Regions from separate parts of the Shewanella sp. DC2-4 genome, predicted to be linked through region 1. Evidence: riboswitches for the same ligand, from Rfam matches in the RefSeq annotation. Region 1 holds a riboswitch; the other holds the start of a gene.
The links. A riboswitch is a leader RNA that binds a small molecule or an ion and turns the genes downstream of it on or off. The one in region 1 is predicted to bind cobalamin.
Positions count from the first base shown of each region.

Region 2: linked by a shared signal. The riboswitch ahead of HQQ92_RS03160 (ABC transporter ATP-binding protein) and the one ahead of HQQ92_RS02555 (TonB-dependent receptor) in region 1 are both predicted to bind cobalamin.

Region 1 covers NZ_JABRVR010000002.1:425,934-432,115, forward strand. Annotated here, with positions in the region: gene rihA (pyrimidine-specific ribonucleoside hydrolase RihA) at 1-857, opposite strand, end outside; gene HQQ92_RS02550 (hypothetical protein) at 1,092-2,534, shown strand; cobalamin riboswitch at 2,669-2,903, shown strand; gene HQQ92_RS02555 (TonB-dependent receptor) at 3,012-4,973, shown strand; gene HQQ92_RS02560 (HDOD domain-containing protein) at 5,253-5,981, shown strand; gene HQQ92_RS02565 (LysR family transcriptional regulator) at 6,062-6,182, opposite strand, start outside.
Region 2 covers NZ_JABRVR010000002.1:584,859-591,040, forward strand. Annotated here, with positions in the region: gene HQQ92_RS03155 (histidine phosphatase family protein) at 1-638, shown strand, start outside; cobalamin riboswitch at 860-1,053, shown strand; gene HQQ92_RS03160 (ABC transporter ATP-binding protein) at 1,153-2,028, shown strand; gene HQQ92_RS03165 (iron ABC transporter permease) at 2,025-3,155, shown strand; gene cobT (nicotinate-nucleotide--dimethylbenzimidazole phosphoribosyltransferase) at 3,364-4,446, shown strand; gene HQQ92_RS03175 (adenosylcobinamide-GDP ribazoletransferase) at 4,553-5,341, shown strand; gene cobU (bifunctional adenosylcobinamide kinase/adenosylcobinamide-phosphate guanylyltransferase) at 5,338-5,964, shown strand; gene HQQ92_RS03185 (cobyric acid synthase) at 6,070-6,182, shown strand, end outside.

The sequences.
Region 1 (6,182 bases):
GCGGCTTTACCTGTTAGCTGATAGCGATCGACCACTGTCATGCCTAAGGTCAACTCACTTTGGGTTTCAATGCTTACCCAGCAATCTTGCGCCTCAAATAGCTCAGGTTTAAGCAACCAAGCGATCGTGCAGGGGTCGTGCAATGGCGCACCAATAAAGCCCCATTTAGGATCTCTGTGGTAAATCATAAAGAAATCCAATAATTCGGCGACGCACTGAGCAATTGGATTTTGAATCGCGCGAATGCGTTCGATATCTTCGTCCATAATCTGCGCTTGATGAGTTACATCGAGGCCGCACATGGTAATGGGAATTCCGGATTTAAAGACAATATCGGCGGCTTCGGGGTCGACAAAAATATTAAATTCGGCGGCTGGGGTCCAATTACCGACACCGGCTGCGCCGCCCATTAGCACTATGCGCTCAATTTTATCGTGTAACTCGCTATGACTCGCCAGTAAAAGGGCGATGTTAGTCAGCGGCCCTGTGGGAATTAAGGTTACTGGCTGATGACTTTGGCGAATTTGCTGCGCCATTAATTCAACTGCGGTAATGGCTTGAGGACTAAAACTTGGATTAGGCAATGCAGGGCCGTCGAGTCCGGTTTCACCATGGACATTGTCGGCAATGATTAATTCACGAGCTAATGGCTTGACGGCGCCGCCAGCGACAGGAATATCACTGCGATTTAATAAGGTTAAGATCCGCAGGGCATTATTGAGCGTTTTATCCGGCGTTTGGTTACCGGCGCTGGTGGTGACGGCCAGTGGAACCAGCTCTGGATGGGCGAGAGCTAAAATGAGCGCAATAGCGTCGTCATGGCCGGGATCGCAATCCAGAATAATAGGGCGAGTCATACTGTTACTCCTTTAAACAGCGGTGATGAGTGCTTAGAATAGCATGCCATCAGTTAGGCGCTAGCCTGTGGAGGGGACTTGCAGAGTAAACTGTGAGCATTTTCGTCTTTTTATCAACAAGCTGCTAGAATTCTGCCCATTTTTGACACTAGGCGATGTTAGGTAAATCCATTCTCGCTCTGTCCGCTGCACAACATTGAATGACATATCCAAGCAAATACAAGGAAATAAGTAATGCTCACTTATCGAATCACTTGGCCTAAGGCTTTACTCGCGGGCATGGTTGCCATGCAGATCTCTGGCTGTAGCGATCCTCAACCTATGGCCGTTCTGGAAAGTAATAACGAGTCATTGCTGCAGTTTGATAACGGCAAATTGCTCCAACTTAAGGAAAATCCGAGTCCACAGTATCGCCATATTCCCTGTGATTTACCCGCAGTCGAGACTGTGGTCAACAACAGTTCGGCCTTTGCGGCGTTAACTAAATCCGGTGAGGTGATCACTTGGGGCGACAGTTATGCTGGCGGTGATAGCAGGGAGGTGACGGAGCAGCTTAAGCAAGTTAAGCAAATCGTCCCAGTTAAGGACGGGTTTGCCGCGCTACGTCAAGATGGCACTGTGGTTTACTGGGGTAATGTGGGGAAATTGAGCCTCGACAAAGCCCTGCAAAACCGCATGACCAATATTACCAAGTTGTTCGCTAATCAAGAGGCCATTGCGGCCCTTGATGCTAATGGCAAGGTACACACTTGGGGTTATGGCCCCTACGGCGGCAATAGCTTACATGTGCAGGATCAATTAGTTGATGTTGTCGATATCTTTGCCAGAGGACGCAGTTTTGTCGCCCTCAAAAAAGAGGGCAGTGCAGTGATTTGGGGGCAGGTTGAAGAGTCGACCAATATGAAAAAGTTACTCCCGCAGCTTACGGATGTAGCGAAGATCGAATATTTTCAACACACCTATGCCGCCTTGAAAAAGGACGGCACTGTGGTGAGTTGGGGTTGGCGCAGTGATGCTTACTCGATCCGCAGCGCCTTAAAGGATGTGGCGAGTATGACGGCAAACAATTGTGCCTTTGCGATTTTAAGTCCTACGGGGGATGCGCATTTTTGGGGCGATGGGATTAACTGTGGTGTCGATTGGATTAAAAAAACCAATATCACAGGGGTAAAAGAGATTATTAGCATTGGCTCAGGCTTTTTATTACTGCGGGATAAGGCCGTGCCGCAAATAGTGGCCGACGATACTGATTACGCTCATATGTTTGGGTTTCACTATGCCCAAGAGATTCTTGATAAATATTGGCAGGAAGGCAGCATCATTACTCGAGGGCCTGCCTCCTTTGTGTTTACGCGTCCCGATGGCAAAGTGGTGCCTGTTGGTTATCGCGCCAACCGTGAAAATGTGGAGAAGTTGATTGCACGTATTCCGCGACTCACTTGGTTAGATGGCGCAAATGACGGTTATGTTGGCATCAGCGAAAAGGGGGAGCTGGTCTCTTGGTCGATGAATTTGCCCATGTTCGACAAGTCGCCGGTACAACCTGCTGACTCGTTAGTGATTAAACCGCTGGATTTTACCCCCGTTGCCCAATGCGAAACTCCTGAGCAGCGTCAGGCGATTTTGAGCCAAGACAGACCAAAACCTGCGGCAAAAAACTGGGATGGCGTTTTCTAGCTCATGTGAGTTTTCTCGCTAATCTGAGATTGATGGACTTTCATCCGTATAGACGTCTATAATGCGCGCGCTCAGGTCTGATATGCTCTGAGCCTTGTTGGGCGTTAACAGGTTGTACGCCCTTTGAACCTAATTTTGAGTCAACCTTCTGTGGTGCTTGCGATGATAGCGTCGTGAGATAATCGGGAAGCCAGTGAAATTCTGGCACTGCCCCCGCAACGGTAAAAGGTGAGAGAGGACCGCGTTTGATTGGTGTGTTCAAGACAGAACCCGAAAGTCAGAATGTGAAAGGTCAGTCTCGTGTTAATCCAACTTTAATGGATTAACATAGCCTAAGTCCGGAGACCGGCCCTAAAGGTGTTTTTGAGATTTCGGTGGGCAGATCTCAAAATGCGATAATCACCGTCAGTATTTACGACTGAATTAACGGTATCGTGGCGTCAATGCCCCGTTTTCCTTGCAGGAGTTAAAGGTAAAATGGGAACAAATCCAACAAAAATCGCGCTGCTGATCGGCAGCCTTTGCAGTTTTTCAATTATCGCGCCCGTTATGGCGGCTGACGATACCAGCACAGCTAAAGTCGACGAGCATCTTGTCGTGATCGGCCGCTCTGATAAGACCCCGTTAAATATTGCCGCCAATGTGAATGTGATTGATGCCGCTGCGATTGAAATGAGTGGCGCGACTAATTTGACCGACGTCTTACGTGGTCAAAGCGGTATTCAAATTTCGGATAACAATATTGGAACTAGCTTTGCGATGCGCGGTTTTAGCGCCAGCACTGCCGTTAATAACACGCTGATTTTACTTGATGGTCGTCGTCTCAATAATATCGATATCGCCGCACCTAGCCTTAATGCCATTCCGCTTAATCAAGTGGATCGTATTGAAATTTTATCGGGTAGTGCAGGTGTACTTTATGGCGATCAAGCCGTGGGTGGGGTGATTAATATTGTCACTAAGTCCCCTGAAAATACTGGCGGCAGCGTGCAGTTATCTGGCGGTAGTTTTGATACCTATGAAGGTCGTGGTGATGTGTCTGGCGCGATCAACAAAGATTGGCGTTACTTTTTCACCGGTAGTTACAACCAAGGTGACAACTATCGCCAGCATAATGCCAACGAAACCGGCTCTATTCTTGGCCGCATTCAATATAAAACAGCCACAGACTCCTTCTTTGTTGAAACCAGCTACTACGATAACGATCGTGAAAATCCGGGCTCGCTTACTGAAAAGCAATTTAAAGACGATCCCCGTGCTTCATTAAATAAGGTAGAGTATGCCCACGAGATGACCACTGCGGCGCGAACGGGTTACCAGCATCAGCTTAATCAAAACTGGGCGCTGGCGGCGGATTTAGATTATAGCGATACCTTGGTGTCTTCTCTTAATTGGGGGGCGAACAGCCATAACACACGCTCACTGTTAATGTTTAGCCCTAAAGCGTTAGCGAATTACAGTACGCGTCAAGGCGAGCTAAACCTAGTCACAGGTTTAGACATCAGCCGTGGCAAGGCTGATTTTGACACTATGGCGCGCAGTAATGTGCAGCAAATGCAAAGCGCCTATCTACAAGCTACAGTGCCTTTAAGTCATACTTTAAGTTACGTTGTGGGTGGACGATATGCGCGGGTGACCGATGAGTTAGTCGATGGCAATGTTTATCCTAATGGCATGGATTTAGACGAAAATGCCCACGCATTCGAACTGGGTTTAAATTACCGCCCAACTGCGGAGCACAGACTCTATGTGCGCGCCGATGATAACTTCCGTTTTGCCAAAGTGGATGAGCAAGCTTATACATCGCCGGGCGTATTTGGCTTAAAGCCGCAAACAGGCCGTTCCTATGAGGCGGGTTGGGATTGGGCTGTCGCTAGTCAAACCCTGCGAGTCAGCCTATATCGTCTCGATTTAGAGGATGAAATTGTTTATGACTCGAGTGCAGTTAAACCCATAGGTGGAAATTTCAACGGTGCAAACGTAAATGCCGACGCTTCTCGTCGTTATGGCGCGGGTGCCGATTGGGATTGGCAGATCACTAAAGCGCTGCAACTCGGGCTAGAGTATAACTATACCGACGCCGAATTTACCGATGGTGCTAACGATGGCAAAGAGCTGTCTTGGGTGGCAAAACACACGGGACGCGGTTATGTCAGCATGGATTTTGCTGAGCATTTCCAAGTATTTGCCGAAGCTATCTACACGGGTGATCGTTTTATTGAAGGCGATAACGCTAATCAAGGTGATAAGCTAGCAAGTTACGTGCTTGGTAATTTAGCCTTGAATTATAATCGTGATGCTTGGCTTGCAAGTCTGCGTATCGATAATGTATTCGATAAAGATTATGTCAGTGCAGGTTATTACGGTGGCGATTGGGGGGATAGTTACTATTCTGGTCGAGGCCGTGATATTCGTTTCACTGTGGGCTACCGCTTCTAATTATTAATGAGCTATCTAATAACAAAGCCAGACTGAGTCTGGCTTTTTATTTTTTACGCTGAGTTCAAAGAATAAATCTTAAAATAGGTATAGTCTTGAATATCGTTTTAGTAGAGTGGTTTAATTGTCGTTATCTATAGTGTTAGCGGGCAGTCATCACTAAATAGGAGTAATTTATATTTTACTCTGCTGTTTATGGCTGAAATTCTTAGTATTTTAGGTATGATGTGAGCTGTAACCGAATCATCTTATTGTTAATAAACAGGTGTAAAGTGTCTTATGACTGATCTTGAGCAACAGGTTTTTACTCAAGTTAGAGCTATCATAGCGAACGAAGAGCAAGTGATTGGCCGCCGAGGAATTCTAATTCCACTCAAAAAAGCGATCCTTGCTGAAGGCGACATTCGTAATGTGATTGACATTATCTCGAGCGATCCCGCATTGGCAGCGCACATGCTTATGCGCAGTAATTCCGCACAGGCTGCTGTAGTGGAAAATCACAAAACTCGTTCGTTGAAAGAAGCTTTGATCCGCTTAGGTCAAGTTAATATCTATCGCTACGCTTTTACGTTCTATTTAAAAGAACGCCTCGATGAACTGCCACAGCCCTATAAAAAGTTGGTCCAAGGTTATTGGAAGCTGACTGAAGATATTGCAACGGATGCGGTAGATAGCTTAGCGGATATGGAAGGTGTGGAGGTTGATGCTGACGAAGTACAAACCTTAGCTCTGTTCAGTGTGTTCGGCCAAATTATCGCACTGACCGCATTTGCCTATTTAAATGCTAATGCCGAACAGTCATTTCCTTTAAGTGTGATTAAGTCATTGATTGATAATCAACAACAGACCTTAACCATCGAAGCGTTCGAGGCGTTAGATCTCGATCAGGATCTGCGTCAAGAATTTATGATCGCCCATAATTTGCGTCAGACCCGTAATCCTAATTCATCAGGGTTGATACTGCGCCGTGTCTTGTCTATGCGTGGATTGTTGATGAATCCGCTGTAATTTGTCGATGCTATGAAATAGTCATTTGACTCAATAAACAAGCCTGCATTCGCAGGCTTTTTTATTCAATGTCACCCGCATTAATTCGTCTTCTGCTGGCGGGATAAACCTTCCCTCGCCACCAGTTGTAACCAATTTTGGATCAATGCAGAGTTAGCACTGTGGCGGCGATAGGCACCAAATAGCGGTCGTTTCAGGCCT
Region 2 (6,182 bases), 160 kb from region 1:
AAAAGGGTTGGCAACAAATGTCGGCAGCAGTTGAGTCACAGGCCAGCGTGTGTAGCGCGATCTATAGCTCGACTTCACGCCGCTGCGCCGATTTTGCCCACGCTTTTGCCGCCGAGCTGCATTCGACGGCGGCACTGATATCTGAGTCAAGGCCATTACAGGCGCAGTTTTTGTCGGGTTTACAGGAAATTGATTTTGGTGATTGGGACGGTTGCCGGCTCGATGAACTGTATCAACAAGAGGGCGAACGCTTAGCGGCGTATTGGCAAAACCCTTGGCAAACTCCGCCGCCTAATGGTGAAACTATGGCAAGTTTTGAGTCGCGGGTGAATGGGACGATTGACCAGATACTCGCCGCCGAGTTTGAACGATTGACCCTTGACTCACATAAAATGGGTAATGAAAACAGTGCCATTAATGAAACCGCTGATAATATGCCTGCCACTCAAGTCTGGGTCGTGACCCACGGCGGGGTGATCCGTCACTTAATGGCGCGTGCCTTAGGGGTTGAACGGGCGGTGGGGTTTTATAGTCAACTCGATTTACCCGTGGCGGCCGTGGTGAGGATTAATGTGCTGCAAGATGAACAGGGTGCCTGCTATTGGCGTTTAGATTGGCCGAGTGGGCGCAGGTGTTGAGGCCTTATTTCACGACCTAGGCGCTATGGTGTAGGCGTGATCGTTTGGCGAGAATAAGCTGATATGAAAATATTCTGATTTAAACAGCATTGCCTAATGGGATAGATGTAGGATAATGCTTTTCCCTGACGTTTGAACGAGATAGCGTATTACATGCGCAATGAGTGATAACGTCGCAGAAATAGGTGTTGGGAATAGACTCTCTTTGTTCGAATCGCTCCGTTGTTTTAATTCACAGTGGCGTTGTTAACAAAGAGCATATCAACCCAAACATAATAGGGAATCGGGGAGCTGCTCGTCAGTCAGCCCGAACTGTGCCCGCAACTGTGAGTAGTTTAAAGAAGCACCTAGATTCTAGAGCCTAGCTCCTTCTTTTCTACAAGTCAGGAGACCTGCCTATTTCTGTTATCGCTGCGTGCAGCCTTAGTTCTCGAGCGGGTGACTCGAGGGAGCAGATGACAATGTGCACAACCTTTTTTTATACAGGTTTGGACTCGATAGGAGCGCCGCTTAGGTGAAACTTTCCGCAATCCAAACTAACAGCCCCGTGAATGACACTAACCCGTCATTGAGCCCGTCAGTCGCGCTCAATGTGAGCCAGTTGAGCTGGTGTATCGATGGCAAAACCATACTTTCCGATATTAACTTTACGCTGCCAACGGGGCAGATGCTGGGGCTGATTGGCCCTAACGGTGCGGGCAAGTCTAGCTTATTGCGCTGTTTGTATCGGTTTGTTCGCCCGACTCAGGGCAAAATTACCCTTTTTGATCAAGATATTGAGCGCTTGTCGCCCAAGGCGTTTGCCTGTCGCGTCGCCGTAGTGCAGCAGGATACACCGCACTATTTTGACCTCACCACAGAGCAATTGGTCAGCATGGGCTTAACGCCCCACAAGGGCATGTTCGATACCAATTCGAGCTGTGATATTGAACGTATTGCTAAGGCTTTAGAGAAAGTCGGCTTGAGCCATAAGATGCACCAACAATATGAACACTTATCCGGCGGTGAAAAGCAACGCGCCTTGATTGCCCGCGCCATAGTGCAGCAGCCGCAGCTTTTAATCCTCGATGAGCCAACTAACCACCTCGATGTGCGCTATCAAATTCAAATCCTCGAATTGGTGCGTAGTCTTGGCATCAGCGTGATTGCCTCTATTCATGATCTTAATTTAGCCAGTGCCCTGTGCGACAGTTTGTTGTTGATCCATAACGGGGAAGTCAGCGCTATGGGGACGCCAACCGAAGTATTAACCGAGGCGCGAATTGGCGATGTGTTTGGCGTGTGTGCTCAGGTATCGCCCCATCCACAACATAAAAAGCCCTTAATCAGCTATTTTTATGGTTACCACCATGTAGATCATGGCCTGAACGAGCGAGGCGAAGGTGGATGACTCAGGGGGGTAAACAATATTTCATCTCATATTTGGGGCGTATCGTGACACCGTTGACGAGACAACAACTGATGCTGCTCGTATTAGGTATCATCACTTTGATAACGCCTATTGCCGCAACGAGTTTTGGTGCGGCAAACATCAGTTTTACGGATGTTATTCAAGTGTTTATCAATAAGGCGACGAACCTCACTCAAGCCAATGGCATGACTGAGCGCATTGTGATGGAGCTCAGGCTACCGCGCATTTTACTGGCTTTTGTGGCGGGTGCGGGTTTGTCACTGGCGGGCAGTGTGTTGCAAACCGTGACTCGCAATCCGCTCGCCGATCCCTATTTGTTTGGCATTAGTTCTGGCGCGTCCTTTGGCGCTGTGGTGATGTTGACCTTATTCACTGGCTCTGGATTTTTTGATAATGCGGGCATGGCGGTACATTCTGGGCTTTTTAGCGGTTCGGGTGCCTTGTCTGGATTACTTTGGTTTAGCTTGCCCTTGGGCGCTTTTATTGGTGCGAGTTTGTCGGTGTTGATAGTGCTTGCTTTGTCAGGCTTAGGGCTTAATAGTCAAGTGGAGCGCATGCTGCTCTCTGGTGTGGCGACCTCCTTTATGTTCGGCGCATTAACGAGTCTGCTGCTGTATTTCGCCAGTCCGCAGGCGACAGCCTCTGTGCTGTTTTGGAGTTTAGGCAGTTTTGCAAAGGCCAGTTGGTCCTTGTTAGTACTGCCGACACTGGTGATTGGTGCGAGTTTATTCATTATTTTAGGCATGAAACGGCAGATCATGGCGTTGCAGGCGGGGGATGAAACGGCGCATACCTTAGGGGTGAATGTGCCTAAGCTGCGGCTCAATATGTTGCTGCTCTGCTCCTTGATTACCGCTATTTTGGTGGCTACCTGTGGCGGTATCGGTTTTGTCGGGTTAATGATCCCCCACACAGTGCGCATGCTGTTTCCCGGTCGTCAGCCGATTTTATTAACGGCGCTGGTGGGCGGATTATTTATGGTGTGGATTGATGTATTAGCGCGCTGTTTATTGGGTAATCAAGAGTTGCCCGTGGGTATTATCACGGCCGCCATAGGTAGCATGTTCTTTTTGCTGATTTTGCGTAAGCGTAGAGTCATGCCGTAAATACAAGGTCATGCCGTAGGCACCTAGTCAGGACGTAAACCCAGAGTTAAGTCGTCATCCTAGAGTCATGTCGTAAGTGCCGACTGACGGGATAATCAGTATTTCTGTTGATATCCCACCCGCGATTGGAAATGCACAATTGGACATGTTCGTCATAGACGCGGGATGCGTTGTGGTTATTTAATGTAGATTACAAAGTGGAGTGTGGATGTCTCAGTCAGCCGTATCTTTTCAAATAAGCCCTGTGAGTAAAGCGCAGGATCTGGTGATTCAGCAGAAAATTGATCTTAAGACTAAGCCGCCCGGCGCCTTAGGTCAGCTCGAATCCTTAGCCTTGCAGATTGCCCGCGTGCAAGCGACTGATTTACAACAAACGGAGCAGCCACAAACGGATGTGCTCAAAATAGTCCATCCAACCATGTTAGTGTTTGCGGGGGATCATGGCATTGCCGCAGAAGGCGTGTCGATTGCCCCTAGCGAAGTGACTCACCAAATGGTGCAAAACTTTGCCCATGGCGGCGCGGCGATTAACGTTTTTTGTCGGCAGGTGGGCTTTAAGCTCGAAGTGATCGATTGCGGTATGTTAACGCCAGTTGAAGGGGTTGAAGGTATTATCGATCAACGTCTTGGCGCTGGAACGGGGGCAATCCATTTAGAGCCCGCGATGACATTGGAAACCGTCGATAAAGGCTTTGCTATGGCGCGCGATTTGATTGAGCGTCACCATCAAGCGGGTTGTAACTTAGTCGCCTTTGGCGAAATGGGCATAGGCAATACCTCCTCTGCTGCGGCCATTATGGCGGCGATCATGCAGTTGGATGTGATTGATTGTGTCGGCCGTGGTACTGGCATTAATAGCGAAACCTTAGAACGTAAATTGATGCTGATTGAGCTCGCGTTATTGCTGCATCAAAGCGCCTTAACTGGACCTAAGTCAGTGTTAGCTTGCCTAGGAGGCTTTGAAATTGTGCAGATGACGGGAGCTATGTTAGCTGCCGCTGAATGTAAAATGTTGGTGGTCGTGGACGGTTTTATCGCGACAGCGGCAGCATTAGTCGCAGTGCAAATCGCCCCCAATGTGCGTGATTATTTGATTTTTGCCCATCAATCCGATGAGCAAGGTCATCTGCGAATGTTAGAATTTTTGCAGGCTAAACCTTTATTATCCCTAGGGCTGAGATTAGGCGAAGGTACGGGGGCGGCGTTGGCGTTGCCGCTTATTCAAGCCTCAGTAAATTTTTACAATCAAATGGCGAGTTTTAGTGATGCGGGGATTGAGGCTGTTGTATGATGTGCTCTGCTAAGTCGCTTATTTTACTTATTTAAAATAATAGCCTTTTAGCCAACCGTTTTAATTTTAAACCTTGCAGCAAGTGTGAATTCACTAAGGATGCTTTATGTCAGAACGCGAAAGCTGGCACAAAGAGATAGATTTATTTTTAGTTGCCATGGGCTATTTTACCCGCATTCCTATGCCTAAGTGGGTCGAAGTCGATAGCGATAAGTTGAATAAGGCCAGCCGTTATTTCGGTCTCGTCGGTCTTCTGGTCGGTTTGTTAAGCGCCATAGTGTTTTGGCTGACGCAGAACTGGCTCCCCGCCGGCGTTTCTGTTCTTTTAGCTATGTTGGTTGGCGTCTTGCTCACGGGCGGATTTCATGAGGATGGCCTCGCCGATACCTTCGACGGTTTTGGCGGGGGTTGGACGGCGGAAGACAAGCTGCGGATCATGAAAGACTCGCGCCTTGGCAGTTATGGCGCACTGGCGCTGATGTTGGCCCTGCTGCTGAAATGGCAGTTGTTAGTCGAGTTGGCGCTGTACGATCCTGTCGTGGCGGGTTCTGCACTTATCGTCGCGCACACAGTGAGCCGTGTGGTATCAGCCAGTATCATCTTTAGTGAAAAATATGTCCGCGATGACGAGACCAGTAAGTCTAAGCCGCTATCGCAACATCAAGGCATTAATGAGCTGCTTATCCTGATCGCCAGCGGCGTATTAGTGCTGTTATTCCTCAAGGGGTTAGCGGCATTGTCATTGCTATTGGTGATGATAGGACTGCGCCGTTTGATCATAGTGATTTTTAGACGCCAGATTGGCGGTTACACGGGTGATACCTTAGGCGCGGCGCAGCAAATATCTGAAATCGTGTGTTATTTTGTATTGCTCGTTGTGGGTAACATACTGTGATCCACCTCGTCCTAGGCGGCGCCCGTAGCGGTAAGAGCCGCTACGGCGAAGCCTTAGTGCGTCAGTACACTGCGCTCGGCTTCGATGCCTGCTATGTGGCGACGGCGCAGGCGCTAGATGATGAAATGGCGACACGTATCGCCAAGCATCAAGCGGGACGATCGGACGATGGTATCGAATGGCAATTGTTTGAAGAGTCGCTCGCCCTCACTGCACTGTTAAAACAGTTAGCAAAACCTGGGCGAGTGATTTTAGTAGACTGTTTAACCCTTTGGTTAACGAATCAATTACTTGCATCGAACGTTAACATCGATGATGAACCCGCACCGACTGAGTGGAATGCGACTGACTTTGCCGTTTCCACCTTTGCCACTTCAACCTCTGACGATAAAGCTTATGCGAGTTGGCAGGCCGAGAAAACCGCTTTTGTGGATTCCCTTGTCGAGCTTGAGGGAGTGGTGGTGTTGATCAGTAACGAAGTCGGTTCTGGCATAGTGCCCTTAGGTGAGTTGAGCCGACAATTTGTCGATGAAGCAGGCTGGTTAAATCAAGCCGTGGCGACCTTAGCGGATAATGTCACCTTAGTGGTCGCTGGTTTACCCTTAGCATTGAAACCACTTTAGACTTTGGGCTCAGTCCACGTTTTAAGCTTAAGTTGCATACTTAAGTTATTTTTAGACTGAGCTGTTATGTTAATGACTGCAAACTAGAATAAGCCTTTTAAACCTATGTCCTCTCCAAACACAGACAACACAGCCTGTGCTAATGCACTCGATACCGCTGACACTCCTGTAGTTAATACGCCTGCTGTTAATTCACCTCGGCGCGCGGCAGTCTTGAT